3 regions of the Thioalkalivibrio sp. XN279 genome follow, and region 2 is predicted to be linked to each of the others. Evidence: riboswitches for the same ligand, from Rfam matches in the RefSeq annotation. Region 2 holds a riboswitch; each other region holds the start of a gene.

Region 1 (14,355 bases), on a different contig from region 2:
TCTCCAGCTTGATTCGGGCTCGGGGCGTGCCGATGAATTTGGTTTCTGGGTAGGGAACTGCAGGGATCGTGCCAACCGGCGAGTAGCCACAAAACCCAGGCATTCCCGGGGTCTTGAGCCGGCTGTCGGAATGCGTTTGTCAGGTTGCCCGACGGCCCCGATTCGGCCCCGAGCGCGCTACCGAAACGAAACCGGCGCGCGACTTGTGACGGGCGTCACGTGTCCTGCGCGGGTTCCGCGTTTCGGGACGCCGGCAGGGCGCTGCGGGGCGTTTCGCGTATGTAAGACCCCTCGACATGACATAGGTCACAATCACTTACGGGGGTCTGACCCCCGTAAGTGCATTAAAAAACGGGCCGCTTGCGCGGCCCGTCGAAGGGAACCCGCCTTGCGGCGGTTGCACTGCTCCCGGAACTGGGAAGTTGTCCTGTTATCCGATCGTCTTGCTCGCCACGGCCGACTTGGCGCTTTCCAGGCCGGCGGTGTCGGTCGCCGTCACGGCGAAGTACCAGGTGCCGGCCGGCAGGTCGTCGATCTGGTGGCTCGTCAGCGAACCGTCGACGCGCACCGACTGGCTGAGGTTGCTGCTGCTGGTGCCGTAATAGATGGTGAAGTGGCCGACGCCCTCGAGCGGCGTGCCGTCTTCGCGCTCGGTCGGCGCGGTCCAGCTGAGCTTGGCGAAGCCGGTCGCCGGCGGCGGGGCCTCGCTCACCACCAGGTCGAAGGCCGGCAGGCTCACGCTCTGCTGCCCGTCGGTGACGCTGATGATGATGTGCAGGTGCGTGCCGACGTTGCTCGAGCTCGGCGTGCCGGACAGGCGGCCGGTGTTGCTGTCGAAGCTCAGCCAGGCCGGCTTGTTGCTCACCGAGAAAGTCAGGGCGTCGCCATCCGGGTCGGAGGCGGTGGGCTGGAAGCTCCATGCCGTGCCGACTTCGACGCTGGTGCCCGGCGTGCCGGAGATGGTCGGCGGGTTGTTCGCCGGTGCCGGCGTCGGATTCGGATCAGGCTCAGGAGCCGGTTCCGGGTCGGGCTCTGGGGCCGGGTCGCCAGGATCCGTGGGGTCGCCCGGATCGGTCGGATCGGTGGACTCGTTCGGGTCCGGCTCGGGCTCGGTATTGTTCGTTGGGGCTTCGCTGCGGCCGGCGGCATTGATGGCGCTCAGCTGGGTCTCGTCGGCATAGGCCGCGTCGAGCGTCGCCACTTCCAGCACAGTGTCGATCTCGGCGGGCAGGGCGGCGGCCAGGTCGGCGGGCAGCGCGCCAGGCGCCACGGCCTGCAGCACGACGATGGTCTCGTCGATACGCGGGTCGTCGCTCAGCACCTTCGCGGCCCGCAGCGAGCGCATCGCCTGCTCGAGGGCGGAGGCGGGGATGGCAACGTTCGCGCTGTTGTTTGCGGCGGGGGTATCGGGACGCACCTGCTGGATGGCACTGTCCATCGCCGTCGTCGCATCGTAACCGTACACGTGCAGCCGATTGGTCATGGCCTGCAGCAGCACGGCGGCGCTCGCCACGTTCGCCACCGCGGCCGTGCGGGCGTCGACGCCCGAGGCGCCCTGGCCGTCGATCCAGCCGTCGACCAGGTCGGCGGCGAGGCGGTCCACCACGGTGTCGCCGTCGATGTTGGCGCCGGTGACGACCATGGCGTCGCGAGTGCGGCGTATCATTTCGCCAAGCGTTTCGCTGGTCTTGACGATGACGTGGACGTTGTTCTCGTCAATCGGGGTTTCCGCGGGATCCGGGACGATCGCAGCGTCGAGGCCGAAGCCGTAGCGCTTGACCACGGCCTCTCGGGCCGTCGCTACGTTGGTGTCGTTGAGACCGCCGGCGCGTTGGGCGGCGCCGAAGATCAGCGTGGTGAAGGGGTTCAGGTTGCTGACGGTGCGGTTGTTCGGGCGCGAGATCGCGGTCACGAGCCGGAAGTCCGGCGCCATGCCGGTCACCAGGTCGATGCCCTGGTCCGCTTCTATTGTCAGCGCGTAGTCTTTGCCGCGCGCCTTGATGACGATGTCGTAATCGGCGGTGGAGCTGCTTTCGGTCTCCAGCAGCAACTGCCCGGAGCTGGAGCGGGCCCGCATGCGTGCGCCCACGATCGGCCCATCGCCGACGCTGCCGGTGACGCGGGTCTCGTAAATCTCGTCGGGGTTCACGCCCGACGGCGGCGGGTTGGCAACGGAGGAAATGAGGCTGCCAGTCCCGCCGCCGTCCTCACCGCCGCAACCAACGACGGTCATCAGGAGAGAGACGGCCAGCGCGCCGAGCGCTGATTTTACATGTTCGGTCCGAATAGCCATGGCGAAACCTCGCTTCGCAACATGGCCACGGAAAAGTTCAACTCACGGGAGGCAGTGCAGTGCGTATGGCGTAGCGTCGTGCTGCGCCGGCGAGAACGCGCCGGGCTTGGAAAGTGGCTGCTGAACCGTTGCCGGTGTGTCAGCCTCAATTGTGTGCCGATTCTTTCCATGATTCCTGGCAGCCCCGCTATCGTAGGATTTGGAGTCCCTTAGACCGGTGGCTTTGCGTCCTCACCTTTCGGTGAGTTTGCCTTTTTCAGTGGCCCCTACTTCTGTTGTCTTCACAGATCCCGTCGCCGGGTCTTACCGACACAGGGCAAACCGCCTCGAGGCGTGGTCCTTGGGCGGCGTCTGTGCAGGGGGTTGCCTGGGGAGTCGAGGGCGCCGGGGGGAGGGGAGTGTGGCGGCACCTCAGCTTGGCAACCCCGCTGTCGTAGGACTTCGTCCCTTAGACCGGTGGCTTTGCGTCCCCACCTTTCGGCGGGTTTGCCCTTGTCAGCGAGGGTGAAAGTAGCAGAGCGGCGCGCCGAAAAGCAAAGGTTTTTCGTGACCCGCGTCACGGTTCCTGCATTTATCGGGTGGTTTGGGGGGTCTGACCCCCGAAAGTTATTGAAAGGCAAAGAGAAGCGCCTCCAGGGATTTCCTGGAGGCGCTTGTGGTTCGTCTCGAATCTTGAGCCTAGGTGGCTCGACGACGCAGTAGCGCGACGCCCACCAGCCCTAATCCCAGCAGCGCCAACGGCGCCGGCTCGCTCACCGGCACGTCCACGCCGCGGATGAAGGCGGAGATGTGGGAGTAATCGCCCTTGAAGCTGTTGTAGAACCCTTCGATGTCGAGGGTGAGGCCGCTCCAGTAGTAGGCCACATACTCGTTCAACGGCGGGCTATTCTCGTCCGGCTGCTTCACCATGAGCGCGAAATCGACCGTGCCGGAGTAAATGGATACCAGCGAGAAGAAATAATCCCAGTCCTCGTCGTCAGATATGCCGGCGCTCAGCGTGAAGCCCGGCACCACTTCGTCATACCCCGTCTTCTGGTCGTATTTGCCGACGAACAGGAGCGGGTCGCCCGCGCCCTGGAAGAGGCCATTGACGGCGCTGGTCTCGGAGGCGACGGAATCGTTGCTGAGCGTCCCGATCGCGCATGAATCGGGCATCTCAGTATTGGCCTTCGCGCCTGGCGTCCCATCACATGAGATCGGGCTCAAGGCGCCCAGCGCGTGGCCGGAAAGCAGCAGCGCCACGCCCGCGAGCATGCATTGAAAGATCATCGTCCTGGTTTTCATGAAGTGACCCTCCGGTCTGTCCTTTAACCGCGGGTCGGAGCGTTTGTTATTCGAGATTGGAAACTCCAGCCCTCACCAGGAGAGATGCATATCGCATGCCAGCTTTGCTGGTCGCGCCAGGGAGAAAAAACCGGTTTTCAAACAATTGCTTGGACACAGGGTCTCAGGCGCGGCCCGAGGCGTGGGATGAGGGCGTCAAATTTATTGACGTGGGTTATGCGAGGAGGTCCGTACGCAGGCTTGGGGCCAGGGTGATGCGCCCGGTCTCGGCGCGCGATGACAGAGAACAAAAAACATTTAAATAAGTAGGTTATGAGTAATACCTAGAAAAATTGTTAATTTTTTTTTGGCGCAAATGCCCTTGGGTAAGCGGCATCCGCTGCCGGAAGTTATGTCAAGTTTACCGACATGATCGGAAAGGCCCGGCTGAGGGCGTGCAGGGTGGCCGGGACGGTCGGGATTCTGTATATGGCTGTGGCTTCAACGCCCGTACTTCGGCGCACGCTCCCAGGCCAGCGACGACGACACGATGCGGTCCAGGTCGTCGTGCTGCGGCGTCCAGCCGAACAGCTCGCGGATGCGGCGGGCGTCGGCGACCAGGGTCGGCGGGTCGCCGGCGCGGCGCTCGGCCTCGCGCACCTGTAGTGGCTCGCCCGTGATCCGTTCGAAGGCCTGTACCACCTCGCGCACGCTGTAGCCGTGCCCGTAGCCGCAGTTGAGTACCTGCGATGCGCCGCCGTCGCGCAGCCAGGCGAGGGCGTCGAGATGGGCGGTGGCGAGGTCCTCGACATGGATGTAATCGCGCACGCCGGTGCCGTCGGGCGTGTCGTAATCGGTGCCGAAGATGGTGAGCGCCTCGCGCTTGCCGGTGGCGACTTCGGCGGCGACCTTGATGAGCAGCGTGGCCTGCGGCGTCGACTGGCCGATGCGTCCTTCGGGGTCTGACCCCGCAACGTTGAAATAGCGCAGGGCGACGTAGCGCGGGCCGCCCGCCGCGGCCAGGTCGCGCAGCATCCACTCGCTCATGAGCTTGGAGGTGCCGTAGGGGTTGATCGGCGCGTTGGGGGAATCCTCGCGGGCGATCCCGCCCGGCGGCATGCCGTACACCGCGGCGGTGGAGGAGAACACGATGTGCTTCACGCCGGCTTCGGATGCGCACTGCAAGAGGTTGCGCGTGGCGCAGGTGTTGTTGCGGTAGTACTTGAGCGGGTCGGATACGGATTCCGGCACGATGGTGTGCGCCGCGAAGTGCATGATGGTGTCGATCTCGTGCTCGGCGAGGACTTTCTGCACCAGCTCGCGGTCGCCAGTGTCGCCGACGATGAGCTCGCCGTGCGTCACGGCCGCGGCGAACCCGGTGGAGAGGTTGTCCAGGGTGACGACGCGTTCGCCGGCGTCGCCGAGCTGGCGCACGACATGGCTGCCGATGTAACCGGCACCGCCGGTGACGAGGATTCCGTTGGCCATCGGGGAGACTCTTCCGTGTGGTTTTAGCGCCGCGATCATACCCCTTTCGGGGTCTGACCCCGGTAAGCATATGTTTTATTTGTGAAACAGGTCGCAAATGGGGGCATTCGGGCGGCCTGGGCGCGCGAAAACCGCCATTGAAGGCACGGGGCCGAATTCCGAGTACAATGCGCCGCCGCGCTTACGCTACGGCCAACGCCCGGTTTGCTGTCACGCAAGGCCCCTGCAGAGGGGCTTTTTTTGACCCATACTCTTTTTCAATCAACAACCTACGGGGGTCAGACCCCCGAAAAACTATGAAGCTGCGCAACATCGCGATTATTGCCCACGTCGACCACGGCAAGACGACCCTGGTGGACAAGCTGCTGAAGCAGTCCCAGACCCTCGCGGACCGCGAGGAGCTGCAGGAGCGGGCGATGGATTCCAACCCGCAGGAGCGCGAGCGCGGCATCACGATCCTCGCCAAGAACACCGCGATCCGCTGGAACGACTACCGCATCAACATCGTCGACACGCCCGGCCACGCCGACTTCGGCGGCGAGGTCGAGCGCGTGCTCTCCATGGTCGACTCGGTGCTGCTGCTCGTCGACGCCGTCGACGGCCCCATGCCGCAGACGCGCTTCGTCACGCGCAAGGCCTTCGACCACGGCCTGAAGCCGATCGTGGTCATCAACAAGGTCGACCGCGACGGCGCCCAGCCGCACCGCGCCGTCGAGCTGACCTTTGATCTCATGGACAGCCTCGGCGCCAGCGACGAGCAGCTCGACTTCCCCATCATCTACGCCTCGGCGCTGCTCGGCCGCGCCGGCTTCGACCCCGAGCACCTCGCCGCCGACATGCAGCCGCTGTTCGAAACCATCGTCAGCCGCTGCCCGCCGCCCGACGTCGATCCCGAGGGCCCGCTGCAGCTGCAGCTCAGCGCGCTGGACTACTCCAGCTACGTCGGCGCCATCGGCATCGGCCGCATCAAGCGTGGCCGCCTCAAGCGCAACATGCCCGTCACGGTGGTCGCCGCCGACGGCACGAAGCGCAGCGAGAAAGTCATGCAGGTGTACTCCTTCCTCGGCCTGAAGCGCGTGGAAGTGCCCGAGGCCGAGGCGGGCGACATCGTCGCCTTCGCCGGCATGGAGCACCCACTCATCTCCGACACCCTGTGCGACCCGGCGAAGCCCGAGGCGTTGCCGCCGCTCACGGTCGACGAGCCGACCATCCAGATGAGCTTCGAGACCAACGACTCGCCCTTCGCCGGCCGCGAGGGCAAGTTCGTCACCAGCCGCCAGCTGCGCGAGCGCCTCATGCGCGAGGCCGTGCACAACGTCGCCCTGCGCGTCGAGGACACCGAAGACCCCGAGCGCTTCCTGGTCTCCGGTCGCGGCGAGCTGCACCTGTCCGTGCTGCTCGAGACCATGCGCCGCGAAGGCTACGAGCTCGCCGTCTCGCGCCCGCACGTCATCACGCGCGAGACGGGGGAGGGCGTGACCGAGGAGCCGTGGGAGCACGTCGCCATCGACGTCGAGACGCGCCACCAGGGCGCCACCATGGAGCAGCTCGGCGAGCGCGGCGGCGAACTGCTGGACATGCGCCCGGACGGCGCGGGGCGCGTGCGCCTCGACTACCGCGTTCCGAGCCGCGGCCTGATCGGATTCCAGTCCGAGTTCCGCAGCATGACCTCGGGCACGGGCTTGCTGCACCACGTCTTCGACCGCTACGCGCCGGTGAAGTCCGGCCCGCTGGCACAGCGCCCCAACGGTGTGCTGATCGCCAACGGCACCGGCAAGGCGCTGGCCTATGCGCTGTTCAACCTGCAGGAGCGCGGCCGCCTGTTCACCGCGCCCGGCGACGAGGTCTACGAGGGCCAGGTCGTGGGCATCCACAGCCGCGACAACGACCTCACGGTGAACCCGCTCAAGGCCAAGCAGCTCACCAACATCCGCGCCGCGGGCAAGGACGAGAACCTGAACCTGAGCCCGGCCATCCGCCTCACCCTGGAGCAGGCGATGGAGTTCATCGACGACGACGAGCTGGTCGAAATCACGCCCGCGGCGATCCGCGTGCGCAAGCGCTATCTCAAGGAACACGAACGGAAGCGCGCGGACAGGTCCACTCCGACTGTTAAAGCGTGAGCTGAATCACGCTTTGCATGCTGCTGAAATCTCTATAGTTCGTCTCCCAGGCTGGATTATGTCCAGCCGCCGGACGAAGGGATTCCATGCATCCGATACTGCAACAGCAGCTGCGCGCAGCCCTCGGCCAGGGGGCGCCTGAGAAGGCGCGCCTCGAGGCCCTGGTGCAGTCCGTGCACCAGCAGTACCGGCGCTACGAGAAGGAGCTGATGGCGCTCGAGGACCGCGTCGCGGCCGCCGAGAAGAAGGCCGTCGCCCGGCTGGAAGTCGAAGGCGACAGCGGCCTGCAGGTCCTGCTAGACAACATCAAGGACGGGATCATCTCGGTCGACGCGCTCGGCCGCATCCGTTCCATGAACGTCACCGCCGAGCGCATGTTCGGCCGCCAGGCCCACGAGCTGGTCGGCCAGAGCCTCGGCCTGATCATCGAGGTGCCCGGCGCGCGTCGCGAGGGCGACTACCTCAAGGAACTGTCGCGGGTGCGCGAGAACACCCAGCTCGATTTGTCGCCCAGCGCCGGCAAGGGCCGCCGCGCCGACGGGCGCCAGTTCCCGCTCGACGTGGTGGCCAGCGCCACGGAAGTCGAAGGGCGCAAGATCTACGTGCTCGCCGTGCGCGACAACAGCGAACGGCTCGAGGCCGAGCGCGCCCTGCGCGAGAGCGAGGCCCGCTACCGCTCGCTGGTGGACAGCGCGCCGGAAGCGATCGTGGTGCTCGACCCGGTCAACGGCCAGTTCATCGACGCCAACGACAAGGCGCTGAAGCTGTTCAAGACCAGCCGCGCGCGCCTGATCGGGCGCGGCCCGGGCCAGTTCAGCCCGCCCGAGCAGGGCGACGGCCGCCGCTCCGAGGATGCCGTGCGTGCCGTGATCGACGACGCCCTGGCCGGGCGTGGCGACTGTGTCGAATGGCTGCACCGTGACGCCAGGGGAGAGATCATTCCCTGCGAGGTGCGCCTGGTGCCGGTGCGGTTCGACGGCAAGGTCATGATCCGCGGCTCCATCATTGATATCCGCGAGCGCAAGCGCGCCGAGCTGCAGTCTTCCGGCGAGCGCGGCCTGCTCGAGCGCATCGCGGCGAATGCCCCGCTGGCGGAGATCCTCGCCACCGGCGCAGAAACCATCATGGCCATCGTGCCCAGCGTGCATCCGGCCTTCTACGTGCTGGAGGACGGCGCCGAGGTGCTGGAACTGGTGACGGCCCCCGGGGTGCCCGAGGGGTTCAGCGAGGCCGTCGGACGTATCCGCTTCGCCGAGCTGGAGCACCAGTCGACGTCCTCGCGCTCGCTGGACGAGACGGTCTGCATGGCGGACATCGGCACTGCGCCGGTGTGGGCCGGGCATCGCGCCGTGGCTGCGCGTTACGGCTACGAAGGCTGCTGGTCGGCGCCCATCCGCGACGCGGACGGCCGCGTGCTCGGCGCCTTCGCCCTGTACCTGGAGAACAGCCGCATCTCGGTGATGCATCACCTCGACCTGTTCGATCGCATCATCCAGCTGGCCGGTATCGCCATCGCACGCAAGCGCGACGAGCGCGCGCTGCGCGCCAGCGAGCGGCGCTACCGCGGGCTGTTCGAGAAAGTGCTCGACGGCGTCTACCAGGTGTCGGTGGACGGGCGGTTCATCGCCTGCAACCCGAGCCTGGTGCAGATGCTCGGCTACGACTCCGAGGCGGAGCTGATGGGACTGCCCAGCACCGCCGCGCTCTACGTCGACCCGGAGGAGCGCGCGGTGTTCGTCGAGGCCCTCAACCGCGAAGGCAACCTGCGCAACGCCGAGCTGCGCCTGCGCCGCAAGGACGGGCGCGAGATCGTGGTGCTGGAGAACGCCCGCACCATCTACGACGAGCACGGCAAGATCATCGGCCACGAGGGCACGCTGTCCGACATCACCGAGCGCAAGCGCGCCGAGCTCGAGGTGCGCGCCGAGAAGGAGCGCGCCCAGGTCACGCTGAACTCCATCGCCGACGGCGTCATCACCACGGATAACGAAGGCGTCGTCGACTACCTGAACCCGGTGGCCGAGACCCTGACCGGCTGGAAGCTGGCCGACGCGCGCGGCCGGCCGGTGCGCGAGATCATCATGCTGCGGCACGAGACGCACGGCCACTCGCTGGAAAACCCGGCCGAGGTTTCCCTGCGCGAGGGACGGGTGACGGAAGTCGGCCAGCATTCCGTGCTCATTTCTCGCGACGGGCGCGAGATCCCGATCCAGGATTCGGCCGCGCCGATCCGCGACAGCGGCGGCCGGCTCGCCGGCGCGGTGCTGGTGGTGCACGACGTCAGCAAGGAGCGGCAGCTGCGCCGCCAGCTGGCGCACCACGCGGCGCACGATTCGCTCACGGGCCTGATCAACCGCCGCGAGTTCGAGCTGCGGCTGGAGAACGCGCTGGCCTCGGCGAAGTCCGGCGCGGAGCACGTGCTGCTGTACATCGACCTCGACCAGTTCAAGGTGGTCAACGACACCTGCGGCCATACCGCGGGCGACCACCTGTTGAAACAGATCACGTCGCTCATTCGCGGCCTGGTGCGCAATTCGGATACCGTGGCGCGCCTCGGCGGCGACGAGTTCGGCGTGCTGCTGGAGCAGTGCTCGCTGGATCGCGCCATCGAGATTGCCGACGACATGCGCGCCGCCATCCGCAGTTATCGCTTCGTGGCCAAGGATGCGTCCTTCGAGATCGGCGCCTCCATCGGCCTGGTCGCCATAGACGCCGACACCGACAACATCGAGAGCCTGCTCTCGGCCGCCGACGTGGCCTGTTACTCCGCCAAGGACCTGGGCCGCAACCGCGTGCACGTCTACCAGCAGGGCGCGGCGCCGGAACGCCATGCCGAGATGCAGTGGGTGTCGCGCGTGACCCGGGCCATCGACGACGACCGCCTCGAGCTGTACTTCCAGCCCATCGTGCCGATCGGCGACAACCCCGACCGCCGCGGCCACTACGAGCTGTTGGTGCGCATGCGCGACGAGAACGGGCGCATGGTGCCGCCGAATGCCTTCATCCCCGCCGCCGAGCGCTACAACATGATGCCGGTGGTAGACCGCTGGGTCGTGCGGCAGGCGCTGGAGACGCTGGCGTTCCGGCCGGAGCAGGGCTACGACCAGGAAGGCTACCTGCTCGCCATCAACCTCTCCGGCACCTCGCTGAACGACGACAAGTTCCTCGAGTTCGTGATCCAGGCCATCGACGAGTACCAGCCCGCGCCGGGCACCATCTGCTTCGAGATCACCGAGACAGCCGCCATCCAGCGCCTGGAGCGTGCGGCGCACTTCATGCACGAGCTCAAGGCGCGCGGCTGCGAATTCTCGCTGGACGACTTCGGCAACGGCCTGTCGTCCTTCAGTTACCTGCAGAACCTGCCGGTCGATTACATCAAGATCGACGGTAACTTCGTGCGCAACATCAACTCGAACCACGTGCACCAGTGCATGGTCGACGCCATGCACCGGGTGGGGAAGGCGATGGGCATCCGCATGATCGCGGAGCACGTCGAGTCGCGCCAGGCGCTCGAAGTGCTGGAGAAGATCGGCGTCGAGTTCGTGCAGGGCTACCACATCGCCGCCCCCGCCTCCGTGGAGCGCTTCCCCCGCCTGGCTACGCGCAGCGGCCGTCCACAGCTCAAGCTCGCCTGAGAGACTGTCCCCAGCCGACCCGTCTTTTGGTTAAACTCGGTCCATGAGCAGGATTGCGGGCAGCATGCCCGGCGCCGAGGGACAGGCTGTCACGCAGTCCGGCCCGGCGGCCGGCCATCACACGCCGCTGATCGGGCCCGGAGAACCGGGGCCGTTCCGCGTCATGAACCCGCATGGGCGCGCCCGGCTGCTGCTGGTTTGCGACCACGCCAGCAACCGCATTCCTTCCCCGCTCGAGAACCTCGGCCTCGACGAACTGGCCCTCGGGCGCCACATTGCCAGCGACATCGGCGCCGGCGAGGTGACGGAGCGCCTGTCCGCGCAGCTCGATGCCCCGGCGGTGCTGGCGAGCTATTCGCGCCTGGTGGTCGACTGCAACCGCGGCCTCAATGACCCGACCTCGATCCTGGCGGTCAGCGACGGCGAGTTCATCCCGGGCAACCAGGGCCTGGACGACGAGCAGAAAGCCGAGCGCGCGCGCCAGTTCTTCCATCCCTACCACGACGCCATCGCCCGCCGCCTCGACAGCTTCGCGCGGCGCGGCATCGTGCCGGCCTTCGTGGCCATCCACAGTTTCACCCCGATCTTCAAGAACGTCCGTCGCCCGTGGCAGATCGGCATCCTCTGGGATACCGATCCGCGCATTCCCGTGCCGCTGATGAAGGCACTGCGCGCGCAGGGCATCACGGTGGGCGACAACGAGCCGTACTCGGGCAAGGCGCCCGCGGATCACACCGTGGACCACCATGCCGAGGGCGGGGGACTGCCGCACGTGTCGATCGAGATCCGCCAGGACCTCATCGACCATGCCGACGGGGTCGCGCGCTGGGCGCGCATCCTCGGCGACACGCTGGGGCAGATCCTTGCGGACGAGCACTTGTACCGGAGATTCGGGGAGGGGTGAGATGACCTACAAGGAGCCGAGCTTCACGGTCGGCGTGGAGGAGGAATACCTCCTGGTCGACCGGGAGACGCGCGACCTCGTCACCGACATGCCGGAGTCGATGATCGAGGACTGTGAGCATGCGATGGAGGCCCGCGGCCAGGTCAGCCCCGAGTTCCTGCGCGCGCAGATCGAGGTCGGCACCAAGGTGTGCAGCAGCATCGCCGAGGTGCGCGAAGAACTCGGGCGCATGCGCGACTGCGTCATCAAGGTGGCGGAGCGCCACGGCTGCGCGCCCATCGCCGCCTCGACCCATCCTTTCGCGCGCTGGCTCGACCAGCGCCACACCGACAAGGAGCGCTACGACAGCCTCGGCCGCGAACTGCAGGCCACGGCGCGGCGCCTGCTCATCTGCGGCATGCACGTGCACGTCGGCATCGAGGACGAGGAGACGCGCATCGACCTGATGAGCCAGTTCGCGTACTTCCTGCCGCACCTGCTGGCGCTGTCCTGCTCATCGCCGTTCTGGGAAGGCGAGAACACCGGGCTGAAGTCTTTCCGCCTTACCGTGTTCGACGCCCTGCCGCGCACCGGCATGCCGGAGACGTTCGCCAGCTGGGCCGAGTACGAGCGGCACATCGAAGTCATGGTCGAGGCCGGGCTGATCGAGGACGGCACCAAGATCTGGTGGGACGTGCGCCCGAGCGCGCGCTACCCGACGCTGGAGACGCGCGTCATGGACGTGTGCACGCGCATCGACGACGCGGTGTGCATTGCCGCCATCAACGTCTGCCTGCTGCGCATGCTGTTCCGGCTGCGCCGCTCCAACCAGCGCTGGCGCACCTACGCGCGCATGCTGCTGATGGAGAATCGCTGGCGCGCCATGCGCTACAGCTTCGACGAGGGCCTGGTGGACCTGGGCCGCGGCGCGATCGTGCCGCACGCAGAGAACCTCGGCGAGCTGATCGAGCTGATTCGCGAGGACGCCGAGGCGCTGGGCTGCACCGCCGAGGTGGAGCATGCCTGGAAGATTCTCGAGCGCGGCACCAGCGCGCACCGCCAGGTGGCGACTTACGAGCGGGCCCTGGCGGCGGGCGCCGCGCAGAAGGAAGCGCTCATGGCCGTGGTCGACATGCTGATCGAGGAGACCCGCGTCTAATAATTTCAATAACTTTCGGGGGTCAGACCCCGTTATTGGCCCGCGGCGGTCGGGTAGCGCGTGAAGAGTTCCGTCACCACGGCGTCGATCGCCGCGCGCGGATTCTCCATCGCCTTCTTGGTCAGCCGGCCCTCAACCAGGCCTTCCCACACCAGCACCTTGCGCTCGGCATCGACCACGTCGATGTTGGCCGTGCCGACCTTGTAGTTCACGGTCTCGACCTCGGTCTCGTACAACGGGAACGGTGAGTACAGCATGCCGCGGTAACCGTAATAGCCGGTCATGCCGTAGCCCATCGAGGGCACCTGCCGCGTGCGGACCTCGGTCTTGTCGCTCGAGCTGGCATTGAAGTTAACCAGCAGGTCGGGGTTGGTCTCGGTGTAGGTGTAGCCGAGCTTCTCCATCTCGCGACGGGTAGCGTTCTTGAAGTGCTGCGTGACGAGGGAGGAGTAGCCGGCCTGGTCGGTGCCGAGCTGGTCGAAAAAGCCGAAAGTCTGGTAGGCCGTGAAGTCTGCCGAGGGGTCGTAATCCACGCGATAGTCGGGGGAGACGGCGCAGGCCGTCGCGAAGAATGCCGCCAGGACAATGAGCATCAGCTTGCTAGATTTCATGGCATGGTCCTTGTAAGCCGCTGTTGCCCTAACGCTAGACTATGGCACCATCAGCGGCAACCCGGGATTGATCACGAATGGCAGCGTGCATGACGTGTCGGTCGCCATGTTTGCATCACTTTGAAATGGCCTTCCCATGGGAGAAAGCCGCAAAGAAAGACCCCGCCATGAGGCGGGGTCAAATGAAAAAACAAGCGGCAAGAAATCTTACTGGGTGAAGTCAAAACTCGCGCAGTAGTCGGTCTGGAACGGTGTTTGCCGTTGAATATCCAGGCGAGGCGCGATGCGCACGCTGGCATCGCCAAAATTCTCCACCATCAAGACATACCACACTCGAGTGCCGTCGATCGTGGCCTCAGCAGCCGGGTACCAGGTTCGGGTTCGGGTTTGGCCGAAGTGGGAGTAATCGATCTGGATGGCGCCACCAGAAGTCAGCTGCCAGTTGGATCCCAGGATGTAGTAGATCAGTCCGCATTCGGAAACCCCGTCGAATCTCCGCACAAGGTCTTCACCTTCCAAGGCTTCAAACAAGCCGCCGCTGCCGCCGTCGCGGAAAATCCAACCAAAGCGACAGAAAGGCGCGTGGAGGCCGTTCTCCAGGAAGCTGCCTGGGATCCAGCTGTTGACCTCGCCCTGGAAGTAACTGCCCTCTGGGCTCTGCACCTCGGTCTCAGACAGTACAGGTCTTGTCTCTGCGCGGGAGTAGACGCTGTAAGTCGCATAGCGATCCCCCGAGCCAGAGTTGTTGTATTCGGAAAAAATCCCGTACTCGCCATTGAGCTCGTCAAGAAATTCCATCTTCTGGGTCCAGCCGTCGCCGTAGTCGATCACCAGTTCGCCAGCAGCCCCGATGGTTCAGGTGGAAGCAGACGAACCCAGCGTGCCTGCCGCGGCGCCGCC
Region 2 (10,852 bases):
TGCCCCCGCTCGAGCCCGGCGCCTGGGTGGTGACCATGGAGCGTTGCGCCGGGCCTGCCGCCTCCTCGCCCGCACCGCTGATGCGCGCGTCGGCGCCGAGCTGCGCGGAGGGACGGCTGTCGGCCAGGCCGGAGAATTTTTCGCGGAAGGCGAGGATGCCCGCGGACTCCGCGCGTTGCCGCGTGTTCGGCTCGGGCTGCGGCGTCGGCTGCGGCGTCGGCGCCTGCGCCACCACCGGCTCTTCTTCCGTCGGCTGCGGCGTTTCCTCCACCACCGGCTCGGGCACCTCCGGCTGCGGCTCCTCGCGCACCGGTGGTGGCGGCGGCGGGCGCCGCTGCTCGACCAGGCGCGCCAGCCGTTCCGGCACTTCGATCGGTTCGCCGAGCGGCGGCAGGGGGAGATCCACCAACGGCAGGATCAGCCCGAGCACCAGCGCCGCCAGCAGCGAAGTGCCCAGCGCCTTGCGCAGGCGACGGTCGTCCTCGCCGCCGCGCGCCCACGGCATCACCGCACGGCGCGCCGGCAGCGCGTCGATCTCGCGCTCTATGATCCACTCGAGCTTGCGCCGTTCCTCGGCCTGCTGCGCCTGGAACAGCGACTCCTCGATGATCTCGACCTGTTCCTCAACCTGCCGGATCTGCTCGATCACGGCCTCGCGGCGTGCCTCCACCTCGCCCCACTGGCGTTGGAAGGCATCCACCCGCGCGCCGACACGCCTCAGGTGCTGCGCGCTCTTCTCTCCCGCGAACTGCTCACCCCAGAACAGTTCCGCGGCGCCCAGCTCCCCGAGCTTGCCGAGCGCCGTGCAGGCGGTCTGCAGCAGCAGGAAGCGTTCATGGTCGGCGGACAAGCTTTCCAGCTCAGCATCGACGGCGCGCAAGTCCCGGTCGAGTGCATCCAGCCGCTCCCGCGCCTGGGCGAACTCGGCGTCCAGGGCGGCTTGATCGAGGGTGGCTTCAACGTTCACGGTGTCACTCTAGATTTGTGCGGCCTGGTGGCCTTTCTGCATCACGGCGAGGGAAATGCGGCCGTAGCCCTGGCTGGTGCAGGTGGACATCACTTTCTTGATGACGCTGAACGGCACCAGCTTGTCCGCCAGGATGGTGATCTCCTGGCTTTCCGCCACCACCCGCGTGCGCAGCCCGACCACGTTCTGGTCGAGCGCGGCGAGGCGGTCGGCGATCGGTGCGATGTCCTGGCCTTCCATCTGGAGAATGTCGGCGACCAGGGCCACCGGCTGGCCCTGCACCGTCACCTGCTCGGGACTGATGAAGATCACCACGGTCTCGCGCGGCTTCGACTCCACCACCGACTCCGGCAGCTTGATCTGCTTCGGCGTGTCCAGCACCTCGCTGGAGGCGGAATTCACCAGCAGGAAAAATACCAGGATGGTGAACACGTCCATGAGCGAGGTCAGGTTCATCTTGGTGATCCTGGTCCGGTTGCGCGACATGCGTTTCACCCGGCGACTGTTCTTCATGGCGCGTCTCCAATGGCGATGTCGGGGAACAGGGCCACGCGCAGCGGCTCCAGCGCTTCCCCTTCCGGCGGCAGTTCCACGCTGCGCACCACGTCCATGACCCGTATCAGGTGGTCATAGGCGATGTCCGGCTCCAGCAGCACGGAGGCCTCTTCCTTGTCGGGATACTCGCGCTTGAGAGCGACGAGATACTCGCCGAGTTGCGACAGGTCGTAGTCCTCGTCCTCGGCTTTCGGCATGGCGGCGATCACGACCTGGCCGTTGGTGATCTCGAGGCCGGTCTCGCGCACGATCACCTCGACGCGGAATGCCGGGGCGGTCGGCGCCGGCGCACTGGCGCTGCTGGGCAGGCTCAGCTCGACGATGGTGATACGCGAGAACACGGCCGTGATCAGCAGAAACGGCACCAACACCACCATCAGGTTGAGAAAGGTGGTCATGTCCAACTCGGCCGGCTCGTTCATGCGCCGCCTGTAGTGGTGTCTCCTGGCCATTTCCTACGCCTCCGCGACCCGCTTGGCCTTGGCGGAAATGACGTTCAGCGCTTTCACCGAGGCCATCTCCAGGCTGTCCACGATGGCGCCGGTCTTGGCTGTCAGCACGGCGTGCGTGACGAGCAGCGGGATGGCAACCATGAGGCCGAAGGCGGTGGTGTTCATCGCCACCGAAATGCTGGCGGACAGCAGGTCGGCCTTCTCGGCGGGATTGGCGTTGGCCACCGCGGTAAAGGCCGAGATCAGCCCCATGATGGTGCCGAGCAGTCCCAGCAGCGTGGCGATGCTCGATGCCAGCGCCACATAGGCGGTGCGCTTCTCCAGCTGTGGAATGATCTCCATCATGCTTTCCTCCATCGCGATCTCGATGTCCTCGCGACGGCGGACCGCGCCCTGCCGGGCCAGCCCCATGCTCAGCAGCCGGGAGACCGTCGAGGTGTCCTTGCTGGTGAGCTCGCGGGCCTTGTCGAAATCGCCCTGGTTCAGCGCCGGCTGGATCTTGTCCCACATGCTCTGATTGTGATTCGTCACCCTCGAAAGGGTGATATAGCGCTCGATCGCAATGGCCGCCCCGACCGCAAACACGATCAGGATCGGATACATGAACGGCCCACCCGTTACGAAAAATCCAACCAATGAATAAATCAGGTCCATGACCACATCCTCTTTCACATCAACTTGCCAGTTGCCCTTCGGTTCATTGCGGCCCGTGGCCGCGCCTTACTCCGCCTTGATGCGGTAGTACTCCAGTTCCCTCATGAAGACTTCCTTGTCCACCGGCCGCGCGACGTCATCCAGCAGGCCCGCCAGGGCCGACCGGTTGCCGAGCTCCGAGCTCTTCCACGGCACGATGACCAGCGACTTGGGCGCCTCGTGGTTGCCCACGATGGACATGCCCAGGTTGCGTTCCTCGGCCGGCGCCTCCACGCCCTCCTGCGGCGGCTCTGCTGCCATCGCGACGGGAGCGCTAAACAGCAGGGCGATAAAGAAGTCCTTGCGCAGCATGATGGTTCTCCTCACTGGCCCAGCCGGTTGCGCAGGTCCGCGACCCACATCGCCGCCTCGCCATCCTCGGGCGCGGATTCGACGTAGCGCTCGTAGTGCTCCAGCGCACACTCGAGGTCGCCCAGGTAAATGTCGCAGAGGACGGCCAGGTTCCGCCGCGCGTAGTGAAAGCCGGGGTAGGACGCCAGCGCCTGTTCGTAGTGCGCACGCGCGGCGTCGAAACGCCCGGTCTTGCGGCACAGCATGCCCATCTCGTTGTGCGCGACCGGGTGCTGCGGGTTCAGCGCCAGCGCACGCAGCATGCTGGCCTCCGCCTCGTCGCTCCGGCCGAGCCGCGCATAGGCGATACCCAGGTTGATATGCGCCGCGGCGGCGTCCGGAGCTCGCTCGGCCACGCTCACCAGCAGGTCGATGCCTTCCTGGTAGCGCTCCTGTTGCAGCAGGCCCAGCGCCGCCGCGAAATCCGCCTGCGCCTCCGGGCTGACACGGAGATCCTGGCTGATGACAAAGCCGTGCTCGTCCTGGATCGCTGCGGTCGCGGGCACCTCCGGTCCGGCCGACGGTGTCGCGCAACCCGTCGCCAGCAGGACTGTCGCCAGCGCCGCGATCGCCGCCCGCACGGGGCCATTGTGATTCTTATTGCACATCACTTAAGGGCTCGTCTCGCCTGTTGCACCCGTCTCACCCGTCTCACCCGTCTCTTCCGGCGCCTGCGGCGCAGCCGGCGGCGGGGCGCCCGGCTCCGCGACGGCGTCCGGTGGCGGCGCCGCGGGGGAGCGGTAGGAATACACGTCCAGCGAGGCGAGGAAGCCGGTACTGAGCTCGAACTTGGCGTAGCGCCCGGGCATCAGCGCGGCGAGCTTGTCGAGGCTGCGCTCCACCCAGCCGTTGAACACGCCTGCGCTGAGCAGCTCGAGGTTCTTCTCGTGCACCTCGATGGCCCGCTCTTCGAAGGGGAAAGCCTCCTCTTCGATCACCATCTCGTAGTCCGCCAGCTCCTCCGGGCCGAGGTCGGCGGGCCGCTCGGAGTCCAGCAAGGCCTGGCTGAAGCCGTAGTACACCTCGGCGATGTAGAAAGTGGCCGCGGCCGTGACGTCCCCGACCTCGTAGGCGACCAGGCTGTCGAAGGCCGCCAGTGCAGCGTCCATGCGACGCTGCTTCTCCTGCAGGCTGCGCTCGAAGGGCTGCACCAGCTTGACGTCGTCGAAGCGCAGGTACACCTGTTCGGCAAGCACCAGGCCGGATTGCGCGGCGAGGTAGCGCGTGCGGGCCGTGCGCTCTTCACCTGCGGCGGCGTCGATCGCCACGATGGCCTCGAGCTGCGCGTGGTAGGCGGGCAGTTCGGCGAGTTCCTGGTAGCGCGTGGCGATCTTGTGGCGTGTCTCGACGGCAAGCTCGATGGGGTGCGGGAACTGCTCGACATAGCGCAGGTACACCTCGAGCGCCTGGTCCCAGGCCGCGGCACCCTCGTACAGCTCGCCGGCGAGCAGCAGCGCCTCGCGCGCCAGTTCCGGGTCGTCTGCTTCCGCGGAGACGCGCTCGTACTCCGCCGCCGCGCGCGTGACCTGGCCGTCCTCGCGGTAGACGTGCGCAATCTGCTTGCCCGCCTCCCTGTTGAGCTCATGCTCCGGATATTCGCGGCGGAAATCCTCCAGCACTGCGGCCGCCATGGCCCAGTCCTCGAGGCGGATCAGGGCCGCGCCGGCGTCGTACTCCGCTGCGGCGCGAATGGTAGAAGTCGGCGTCGCGGTGCGGATGCGCAGGAAATGATCGGCCGCGGCACGGTAGTCCTCGCGTGCATTGGCGAGCTCGCCCTGCTTGTAGATGGCGGCGGCGAGGTTGTCGATAAAGTCCGGCCGGGTTTCGTCTTCCGCGCCGGTCAGCGCCAGGACGCTGCTGTAGGCCAGCTCGGCGGCCGCGTAGTCTTCCAGGTCGAACGAGGAGTGCGCGACCACGATCCAGGCGGAGCGCCGCAGCGGCGCCCCGGCGTCGGGATAGCGTTCGAGCAGCGCATGGCCAGATTCACGCGCGCGTTCGAACTGCTGCATCTCGTAAAGGTCGTCGGCCGCTGCACCCAGCACCATGGCGGCGTGCTCGTGCCCGGGGAATGTCTCGGCGAAGCGCAGTGAACTCTCGACCGCCTCGCGCCGGACCTGGTCCGGCGCCTCGAGAGCCGCTTTCTGCCGCTCGCGATGCGCATAAACCGCAGCGTAGCCGGCCGCTGCCGATTGCTCGTGCAGCGGGTACTCGTAGGCGATGCGCTCGTATTCCAGCGCCGCCGGGGCGAAATCGCCGGCCTCGAACTGCAGGTCGGCCAGCTGGTAGTGGACCGCAGGCGTGTCCTCCTCACCAGGGAAGGAGGCCAGGAAGGCGCGATACCACTGCTGCGCCTCGCGGTAATTTTCCTGCTGCTCGTCTGCCAGCAACTCGTCCTGGTACATGGCGTGGTAGTGGTTCGCCAGGTCCTCCAGGTTGCTCTTCAGGAAGCTCACCACTTCCGGGCGCTCGGCAATGTCGAAGTGCAGCCAGTACTCCGCGCCCAGGCCATAGCTGTTGGCGAAGTCCTTCTTCGCCTGCACCACCAGCATGGGGAAGCCGGCGGCGCCGTAGATCTCGACCACCCGCATGCTGAACTGGGGAGCGACGCGATGCAGCGCGTTCTGCTCGATGAAGGCGGTGTACACCTTGGCGGCGTCGTTGTAGCGCAGCTTGTCGAAGTAGAACTCGCCGAGGTTGCCGTAAATACGGTCCTCGAAGCTGCGGTGACCGTTCTCGGCGAAGTACTCCTGCACCACCTCGGGGGGGCCGAGGTTGGAGAAGCTGAGGCTGATCACACGGAAGGTGTCGGCCACGCGGCGCTCGTCGGCCTCCTCGTTCTGCTGGTCGAAGTCGTAACCGATGGAGACGCGGTAATCGAGCAGGGCGATGAACTCGTGCAGCGCTTCCTCGTAAAAGTCCTGCTTGAAGAGCGTCCAGCCGAGCTTGTACAGGGCCAGCTCGTAAAAGCTCGAACCCCGGCCCATCGCCGTGACGGCCTGGTACGCCGCCTCGGCCTCGAGATACTGGCGCCGGGTGAAGAAATACTCGCCGCGCCGGAACTGCACTTCGTCGATATAACGCGAATCCGGGTACTCGGCGATCAGCCGTTCCATCACCCGCATCGCGTCCTCGGTCATGCCGATTTCGTCGTAGGCGCGCGACATCTGGTAGAGCACCTGGTCGTTGTGCGGGTAGTAGGGGTAGGTGGCGAGGATGCGCTGGTAAAGCTCGATCGCCTCGCTCGGCCCCGCGGGTTGTCCCTCGCCAGCACTCGCGCCCGCAGGCAATGCCGGAGCGTCGGCTGTGCCGGTCGCGGCGACCGCCTGCTCACCGGCGGCGCGCTGCTGGAAATCGTCCTCGGGCTCGGACAGGTCGGCCATGCCCTGCACGGCGCCGGCCTCGTCGTTACTGCGGCGCGACGCAGACACGTCGGCGCGCGGCTCGGGCGCCGGCAGCTCCACCGGCGTGCCGTCGCCGAGAATGCCGAAGTCCCGCTCGATCTGCAGGTCCGCCAGGCGCCGCATGGCCTCGGGCGTGCGCGCCGACTCCGGCGTTTCCTCGAGATACGCTCGATAACCGGCCATGGCCCGGTCCAGGCCGTCAGTCACCTGGACTTCCTGCACGTCCGCCGCGACGGACCTCAACTCGGCCAGCGTGCGGCGGTCGGGATCCGTGGCACAGGCCGTGAGCGCCAGTGGCGCGACCGCCAGCAGCATGGCGACGCGGCGTGTCATCCCTGGTCCTCCGCGGCCTGGGCCTTGGTAGCGCGGTCGAAGCTGTCGGCAAAGGCGTAACGGGCCTCGTTCTGGTAGGCCTCGAGCCGCTGCCGGCGCAGGTCAAGCTCGGCCACTGCCACGCGCTCGAGCATGTGCCCCTGGCGCGCCATGAGCACCTGCAACTGCTCCAGGACCCCGCTCACGCGCCGACGCAACCTGGAGATCTGCTCGTCGTAACCGATGTAGCTGTGCATCGCAGCCTGCCGGGCACGCACGAAGGACTGGTATTGCGCCTCCATGGCGACGACGACCTCGTTCAGCGCCGCCAGGTTCTCGTGCGCCTGGGTAAAGCGCTCGTGGTAACGGGTCTCGAGCTCCCATTGCAGCAGCCCCTCGAGGCGCTCCAGGCGCGCGCGCAAGGCTGCTTCCTCGGGCGAGTCCGCCGCCCCCAGCCGCTGGGCGAGTTCACGCAGGGTCTCGAGGGCGACGCGCTCGTCGGCGGTCGCCAGGTAGTCCGGTCGCGGCGCAGTCAGCATGGCTTGCAGTCGCCGATCGATGCCGGCGCGCTGGGCCTGGCGCAAGCGGATCTGTGAGTCGAGCTCGCGGAACTGGCGATCCAGCTCGGGCAGGATCGGCTCGAAGTAGGCGTGGCGCTGCGCGATCACGTCCTCGAAGGCGTCGAAGCTGCGCTCCCAGGAGACCAGCCGCTTGCGCAGGTCCTCGAGATCCAGGTAATTCTGCAGGGCCGTCTGGAAATCATGCGAGGCCATCAGGGTCGCGAGGTAAAAGGTCTCCGGCGTCTCGGGCAGCGAGCGCAAACGGATCACCCAGTCCTTGTTGAGGCGTATTTCCTCGCGCACCAGCGCCGCGAGGAACCTGCCCTCGCGAATGCTGCGAATGGATGCGTCCACCTTGTCCAGCTCCTGGCCGAAAATCTCCACGGCCTCGCCGTAGAGCAGCGCCGCCCGGCCGTGGACGTTCAGCCGGCTGTAGGCGTAGGGCAGCGCCAGGATCGCCTCCTGCACTGCGGCGTCGGTGACCTCGCGCTCGGCGAGCATGGCCAGCGGCACCAGCGCCCGTTCGAAGTTCTCAGCGGAAACGTGCGCCCAGCCGGCCCCGAGCAAGGCCTGGTTCGAGAACGGGCCTTCCAGCCGCACGCGCTCGAGCGCGGCCTGTGCTGAGCCGTAGTCTTCAGACTCGAGCAGCAGCGCACCGCGCACGAAGTTGGCCTTGTCGCGCATCGCAAGCCCGGCCTGGTCCAGTCCCTGCAGCTTGCCGGCCCGGTCGAGCTGCGCCATGGCTTCACGCTCCTGCCCGTCCTGCAACAGCGCGATGCCGAGGTTGTAGGCGCTGAATGCCTCCAGGCCCTTGGCGTCCTGCAGCTCGCGCAACACTTCGGCCGCCTCGCCGGGGCGGCCGAGCGCCAGGTAGACGTTGGCACGGAGGAACTCGACGTCTGCGCTGATCTCGTCCGGGACGACGCCGGAAATCCGCTCCAGCGCGAACAGCGCGTCTTCCGGCTGGTCTTTCTGGAAGTGGATGCGCGCCAGGCGGAAGGCGGCCTCGTTGCGCACCGCCTCGTCCACGTCGCCTTCCAGCACGGCGCGGATGGCGCGGCCAGCGCGGTGATGCATCCGGTAGTGCAGCTCGAAGTCGCCGACCGAGAACTCCGCGCGGCCGACATGATAGTGCAGGCTGTCGAGCTCGGGCTCATCGACGCGATAGTGCTGTGCCAGCTCGGTGTCGAGCCGCTCCAGGGCGTCGAGATAGCGCTCCTGGTGCGCGTAATACAGCGCTTCTCCGAAGTACGGGTCACGCAGCTGCTCCGCCGCGCCGGCGACCGGGCAGGTCGCCAGGCCGGCTGCGAGCAACCATGTGAGTCGTCGCATCACGAACTACCAGTTTCCCAGCGCGACGCCGATGCCGTCGCCGTCGGGCTGGCCGAGACTGATGGCCACCATCTTGGGCTCGACGCCCTTGGTGAACTTGAAGTTCTCGCTGCGCCGGAAATCGGCGCCGCTGCGCAGCTTGCCGCTGACCGTCACCACAAGCTCGTGCTCACCGCTCGGCAGGTTGCCGGTGAACAGGCGCTGCACGCCGCCCTTCTGCAACGCCTCGAGTTCCTTGAAGCTGTAGATGTGATGCGCCACCGGCCGGCCGGCGAGCTGCACTTCGACCGCGTCCAGGCGGTAAGAGGCGCCCTCCTCCAGCGAGACGAACACGGAAAGCTGGGTGCTGGACGGAAACAGCAGGCGCTCCTCGAGCTGGCTCAGCTCGGCGGCGATCGCCAGCACGTCCGCCTTGATCTCCTGGACCTGCTCGTCCAGTCCTTTCATCTGTTCGCGGGAGATCTCGGGCGCCGCGGCCGTGGCGAGCCCGGCCCAGCACAGGAGGACCAGGGCAAACAGCCGCGCCAGGTGCAGGCCGGGGAATCGGCAAGCGCCGAGCCTGTTGCAGCAGGGAATGCTGGAGCTTGAAGTCATGGCCGCCCTCGTTACACCACCAGGTGAAAGGGCAAAGCCACCAGGGACCGGAGAAGGCCAATACACGGACTGGATTTCGGCGGTCCCGCTGTCATGGGGCAGAAGCCCTTTAGACCGGTGACTTTGCGTCCCCACCTTTCGATGGGTTTGCCTTTATCTAAATCGTGTTGCGACTATCGCCCGATTTATGGCGCGAAAAGCGTGCGCGCCATCACAATTCTGCTGTGAAAATTGAACTTGCGCGGCCGGGCGACCGCCATCGCGGCGCCGCTCAGAGCATGCCGACGAGATTCAGGAACACGTAGTGGTCGTCCGCCAGCGCCTCGGCCGGAGCGAGCGAGAAGACGGCGCGCGTGTAGCGCAAGCCGAACTTGAAATTCCGGCTGACCTGGCGATACAGGCCGGCGCTGTCGCTCTGCCCGGCCTCTGCGGCGGGGAACGCGTCGGTACGCGACGCACCCGGCACGTGCCGCCGGATGTCGACGTCCGCCATCGCTACCGGGCGCGTGTGCAACGGGGCGAACTCGGCGCCCTCCGCCGCCGCGGCCTGTTGCGACCACAGCCCGGCGAGCACGCAACAGAGGGCAAGGAAAACGGTCCAGGCGCGATTGCCGGAGACGCGAGAAAGGAAAGTCGTTTCGAATTTGCTCATCGCTGTCCACTCCCGCCACCCGATGCGCGCACGCTTCGCCGGGAGGATAAAGAACAGCCATGGCGGCCGTGATTCCGGCGGTCCCGCTGTCGTGGGGCGATGCGCCCGTTAGACCGGAGACTTTGCGTCGCCACCTTTCGGTGGGTTTGCCCTTGTCTGAACCTGGCCTCGACTTTGCCCCTGCAAAGCGCCGGATTAATGTGCGCCAGCTCACAGTTTCGCGCGCAAAAAGAAAAACCCCCGGCCTCGAGCGAGACCGGGGGTTTTGTTTTAGGTGCCTGGCAGTGACCTACTCTCACACGGGGAAACCCCGCACTACCATCGGCGCTGAGCGTTTTCACTTCCGAGTTCGGAATGGGATCGGGTGGTTCCCGCTCGCTAATGCCGCCAGGCAAACTGGTTCACGTATCGCGCCCCGCCGTCAAAGCCGGGCGCCGCGAAATCGGAAAGTTTTGACGTCGTCGCTCCAAGGCGACGCATAAGTTCAAGGAGCACCAACACCCTGAATGCTTGGGTGTTATATGGTCAAGCCTCACGGGCAATTAGTATCGGTTAGCTAAACACATTGCTGCGCTTACACACCCGACCTATCAACCTCGTAGTCTACGAGGGCCCTTCAGGGGGATCGAGTCCCCAGGGAAAACTTATCTCAGGGTGGGCTTCCCGCTTAGATGCCTTCAGCGGTTATCCCTTCCGTACATAGCTACCCGGCAGTGCCACTGGCGTGACAACCGGAACACCAGAGGTACGTCCACTCCGGTCCTCTCGTACTAGGAGCAGATCCCTTCAATTTTCCAACGCCCACGGCAGATAGGGACCGAACTGTCTCACGACGTTCTGAACCCAGCTCGCGTACCACTTTAAATGGCGAACAGCCATACCCTTGGGACCTGCTACAGCCCCAGGATGTGATGAGCCGACATCGAGGTGCCAAACTCCCCCGTCGATGTGGACTCTTGGGAGGAATCAGCCTGTTATCCCCG
Region 3 (4,258 bases), on a different contig from region 2:
TTCCGGCTACGTCGGCCTCGTCACGGGCGCATGCCTCGCGGACGTAGGCAACCAGGTGCTCTGTGTCGACATCGACCAGGACAAGATCGACCGGCTCAACGCCGGCGAGATCCCGATCTTCGAGCCGGGGCTGGAAGGCGTCGTGGCCCGCAACCGCGAGGCCGGACGCCTCAAGTTCACCACCGACATCCCGCAGGGCGTGGCGCACGGCCTGTTCCAGTTCATCGCCGTCGGCACGCCGCCGGACGAGGACGGCTCGGCCGACCTGCAGCATGTCCTCGCCGTCGCGCACAGCATCGGCGAGCACATGGAGGAGTACCGCATCGTCGTGGACAAGTCGACGGTGCCGGTGGGCACGGCCGACAAGGTGAAGGCCGAGATCGACCGCACGCTCGCCGGGCGCGGCGCGGCGATCGACTTCGACGTGGTCTCCAACCCGGAATTCCTCAAGGAGGGCGCTGCGGTCGAGGACTTCATGCGCCCGGACCGCATCGTGGTCGGCACCGACAACCCGCGCACCACCGAACTGCTCCGGCTTCTGTATGAACCCTTCAACCGCCAGCATGACCGCCTCATCGCCATGGACATTCGCTCGGCGGAGCTGACCAAGTACGCCGCCAACGCCATGCTGGCGACCAAGATCAGCTTCATGAACGAGCTCGCGAACCTGGCGGAGCGCTTTGGCGCCGACATCGAGCACGTGCGCCTCGGCATCGGCTCGGACCCGCGCATCGGTTACCACTTCATCTACCCGGGCGCCGGCTACGGCGGCTCGTGCTTCCCCAAGGACGTGAAGGCGCTGGCGCACTCGGCGCAGAAGGCCGGTTTCCCGGCCACGCTGCTCGAGGCCGTCGAGGCCGTGAACGAGCGCCAGAAGCGGGTGCTGTTCGACAAGATCAGCGCGCACTACGGCGGCGAGCTGGCGGGCAAGACCGTGGCGCTGTGGGGCCTGGCGTTCAAGCCCAACACCGACGACATGCGCGAGGCCTCGAGCCGGGTCTTGATGGAGGCGCTGTGGGAGGCGGGCGCAACGGTGCGCGCGTATGACCCGCAGGCGCGACACGAGACGCGGCGGATTTACGGCGATCGGCCTGACCTGGTGCTGTGCAAGAACGCCGCCGAGGCGTTGGAAGGTGCCGACTGCCTGGCGCTGGTCACCGAGTGGATGGAGTTCCGCAGCCCGGACTTCGACGCCGTGAAGGAAGCGCTGGCCGAGCCGGTGATCTTCGACGGCCGCAACGTGTTCGACCCCGAGCACATGCAGCGCCTCGGCTTCACCTACTACGCCATCGGCCGTGGCGAGCGCCCGAGCACCACTTAAAGGGGGTCTGACCCCCGAAAGTGGTTGATTTTCAGGAAATCGTCTTGCTCACCACGGTCGAGAGCTTGCTCTCCAGGCCCTGCGCATCCACGGCCTTCATGCCGAAGTACCAGGTGCCAGCGCCCAGGTTCTCGATCACGTAGCTGGTCAGCCCGGCGTTCTCCAGCACGATCACCTGGTCGAGCGCCCCGGCGGCGCTGCCGAAGTGGATTTCGTAGCCGGCGAGGTTGGTCAGCGCCGAGCCGTCTTCCCGTTCCAGCGGCGGGACCCAGGAGAGCGTGGCGGAGCCGGTGACGGGCGGCGGCGCCTCCACCGTGACGTTGAACAGTGGCAGCGCCACCACCTCGAGCCCGTCCGACACGGCGATCTCGATGTTCGCGTGCAGGCCGACGTGCGCTTCCCCCGGTGTCCCGGACAGGCGCCCGGAGACCGTGTCGAAGCTCGCCCAGGCAGGCTTGCCGGTGATGGAAAAGCCGACCCCGTCACCGTCCGGGTCTGAAGCCTCGGGCTGGAAGCTGTAGCTCGATCCGGCCGTGACATGCGTGTCGGGCGTGCCGGAGATCTCAGGCGGCTGGTTCGGGTCCGGCACAGGCGCCGTATTTTCGCGCGTCACGGCGAGCGTGCTGACGTGCGCCGCGCCCGACTTGTCGTAGCCCGTGAAGCTCAGCAGGTTCGTGCCCACGGCCAATGCGATCGGGCCGGCCTCGTAAGCGTTCTTGCCGAGAAACGTCGCGCTGCCGCTGCCGCCCTGCGCGTTCGTCCAGGCGACGGTCGCGCCGCCGTTCACGCCCTCGAACAGGAGGTTCACGGTGATCGAGCCGGTTTCCGTCACGAAGCCGCTGCCGTGCGAGGTGATGCGCAGTTGCGAGGCCGGCGCGACGGGGTCCTCCACCGGGTCCGAGACGTCGCCGGGGTCCGACTTGTCCTTGTTGTTGGCATGCGAGGGCGGGGCGGCGAAGCCCGGGGCGCTCAGCATGGCGAACAGGATGGCGACCAGGAAGGTCGATCCCTTGGGAAGCAGTGCGTGCATGGTCAACTCCTCGCGGATGAGGGAGTCGACATGGGTGTGTCTGCTGAACTTCTGCCTGGCGGCCCGGCTGCCCTGGGATCGAGATCCTTTAGGCCCGTGGCTTTGCGTCACCACCTTTCGGCGGTTTTGCCTTTTTCAGTCAGACGGACTCGATCTTGCGATGAGCTCCCGTGTCAGTCTCCGTGTCGTGTTCGGGGTAGGTATCGGCGCATGACCGCGCGGGCTTGATGGTCGGGCCGCGAAAAAATCCGCGGATTCGCGACGTGCGTCACACTTCCACGGGCATCGCGGCGGGCCTGCCGAACGCCCTTCCGCTGCCAGGCGGGCGAAATCTTGATCAGGCGCGGACACCGTTCCAGCCGGGCGTGTTGTGATCCTGTTCCCACCCCGACCGTGTCCATGCCTTACAATCCGCCACATCGCCTGACGCAAGGAATGCCCGCATGATCGTTCCCGTCATCCTCTCCGGCGGCTCCGGCACGCGCCTCTGGCCGCTGTCGCGCGAGCTCTACCCGAAGCAATTGCTGCCGTTGATCGGCGACGAGACCATGCTGCAGGCGACGCTCAAGCGTCTCGATGGCATCAACGGGCTCGCCGATCCCATCATCGTCTGCAACGAGGCGCATCGCTTCCTGGTCGCGGAGCAGCTCAGGCAGATCGGCGTGAAGCCCGCCGCCATCCTGCTCGAGCCCGCCGGGCGTAACACCGCCCCGGCCGTCGCCCTGGCCGCGGCCACCGCCTTGCAGGAGCGCGAGCAGGGCGCCGACCCGGTGCTGCTGGTGCTTCCCGCCGATCACGTCATCCGCGATCGCGAGGCTTTCCGCGCCGCTGTCACGGCGGGCGCGCAGCTGGCGGAGGAGGGCAAGCTGGTGACCTTCGGCGTGGTGCCGGACCAGCCGGAGACCGGCTATGGCTACATCCGTGCAGCCGCGGACCAGGACGGCGCAGGCGAGGCCAGCGCCACTGCCGGCGGCGCCGCATCCGGCGCAGCGCAGCCCGCCCCCGTGCAGCAATTCGTGGAGAAACCCGACGCCCGGCTCGCCGCCGAGTACGTCAGCTCCGGCGAGTACTACTGGAACTCCGGCATGTTCATGTTCCGCGCCGGCCGCTACATCGAGGAGCTGCGCACGCATCGCCCGGAGATCGTGTCGCAATGCGTCGCCGCCATCGCCGGCGCGAAGACGGATCTCGACTTCATTCGCGTCGACAAGCACGCCTTCGAGGAATGCCCCTCGGACTCCATCGACTACGCGGTGATGGAGAACACGGCGCACGGATGGGTGGTGCCGCTCGACGCGGGCTGGAGCGACGTCGGCAGCTGGGCCAGCCTGCATGACGCTTCCGAGTCCGATGCCGCCGGCAACGTCATGGTCGGCGACGTGCTGTGCGAGGACGCGACCAACTGTTATCTCTACGCCGAGAGCCGCCTGGTCGCCACGGTCGGCCTGGCCGACTGCGTCGTGGTCGAGACCAAGGACGCCGTGCTGGTGGCGCCGCGCGATCGGGTGCAGGACGTGAAGAAGCTGGTCGAGCGGCTCAAGGCCGACGGCCGCTACGAGACCGCGCTGCATCGCCAGGTATTCCGCCCCTGGGGCAGCTACGACAGCATCGACAACGGCGATCGCTTCCAGGTGAAGCGCATCGTGGTGAACCCGGGCGCGCAGCTGTCATTGCAGATGCATCACCATCGCGCCGAGCACTGGATCGTGGTGCAGGGCACGGCGCGCGTCACCCGCGGCGACGAGGTGTTCCTGCTGGGCGAGAACCAGTCGACCTACATCCCGATGGGCACCACGCACCGCCTCGAGAACCCCGGCAAGGTGCCGCTGCACCTGGTCGAGGTGCAGTCCGGCTCCTACCTCGGCGAGGACGACATCGTCCGCTACGAAGACACCTACGGCCGCGGC

What was found. A riboswitch is a leader RNA that binds a small molecule or an ion and turns the genes downstream of it on or off. The one in region 2 is predicted to bind cyclic di-GMP.
Region 1: linked by a shared signal. The riboswitch ahead of G8346_RS10185 (putative Ig domain-containing protein) and the one ahead of G8346_RS04505 (hypothetical protein) in region 2 are both predicted to bind cyclic di-GMP.
Region 3: linked by a shared signal. The riboswitch ahead of G8346_RS10725 (putative Ig domain-containing protein) and the one ahead of G8346_RS04505 (hypothetical protein) in region 2 are both predicted to bind cyclic di-GMP.

Annotation. Positions count from the first base shown of each region.
Region 1 is NZ_JAANBD010000028.1:99,964-114,318, reverse strand. It holds gene G8346_RS10185 (putative Ig domain-containing protein) at 431-2,293, opposite strand; cyclic di-GMP riboswitch class I at 2,468-2,555, opposite strand; cyclic di-GMP riboswitch class I at 2,709-2,794, opposite strand; gene G8346_RS10180 (PEP-CTERM sorting domain-containing protein) at 2,972-3,577, opposite strand; gene galE (UDP-glucose 4-epimerase GalE) at 4,058-5,044, opposite strand; gene typA (translational GTPase TypA) at 5,341-7,167, shown strand; gene G8346_RS10165 (PAS domain S-box protein) at 7,254-10,802, shown strand; gene G8346_RS10160 (N-formylglutamate amidohydrolase) at 10,846-11,706, shown strand; gene G8346_RS10155 (carboxylate-amine ligase) at 11,708-12,844, shown strand; gene G8346_RS10150 (DUF4136 domain-containing protein) at 12,877-13,455, opposite strand; gene G8346_RS10145 (hypothetical protein) at 13,663-14,286, opposite strand; gene G8346_RS10140 (hypothetical protein) at 14,311-14,355, opposite strand, start outside.
Region 2 is NZ_JAANBD010000023.1:308,574-319,425, reverse strand. It holds gene G8346_RS15080 (AgmX/PglI C-terminal domain-containing protein) at 1-967, opposite strand, end outside; gene G8346_RS04540 (biopolymer transporter ExbD) at 977-1,480, opposite strand; gene G8346_RS04535 (biopolymer transporter ExbD) at 1,477-1,974, opposite strand; gene G8346_RS04530 (MotA/TolQ/ExbB proton channel family protein) at 1,978-2,628, opposite strand; gene G8346_RS04525 (hypothetical protein) at 2,695-2,979, opposite strand; gene G8346_RS04520 (tetratricopeptide repeat protein) at 2,991-3,626, opposite strand; gene G8346_RS04515 (tetratricopeptide repeat protein) at 3,630-6,752, opposite strand; gene G8346_RS04510 (lipopolysaccharide assembly protein LapB) at 6,749-8,623, opposite strand; gene G8346_RS04505 (hypothetical protein) at 8,630-9,217, opposite strand; cyclic di-GMP riboswitch class I at 9,293-9,379, opposite strand; gene G8346_RS04500 (hypothetical protein) at 9,489-9,869, opposite strand; cyclic di-GMP riboswitch class I at 9,943-10,030, opposite strand; rRNA gene rrf (5S ribosomal RNA) at 10,146-10,261, opposite strand; rRNA gene G8346_RS04490 (23S ribosomal RNA) at 10,391-10,852, opposite strand, start outside.
Region 3 is NZ_JAANBD010000028.1:236,642-240,899, reverse strand. It holds gene G8346_RS10730 (UDP-glucose/GDP-mannose dehydrogenase family protein) at 1-1,321, shown strand, start outside; gene G8346_RS10725 (putative Ig domain-containing protein) at 1,353-2,351, opposite strand; cyclic di-GMP riboswitch class I at 2,406-2,492, opposite strand; gene G8346_RS10720 (mannose-1-phosphate guanylyltransferase/mannose-6-phosphate isomerase) at 2,795-4,258, shown strand, end outside.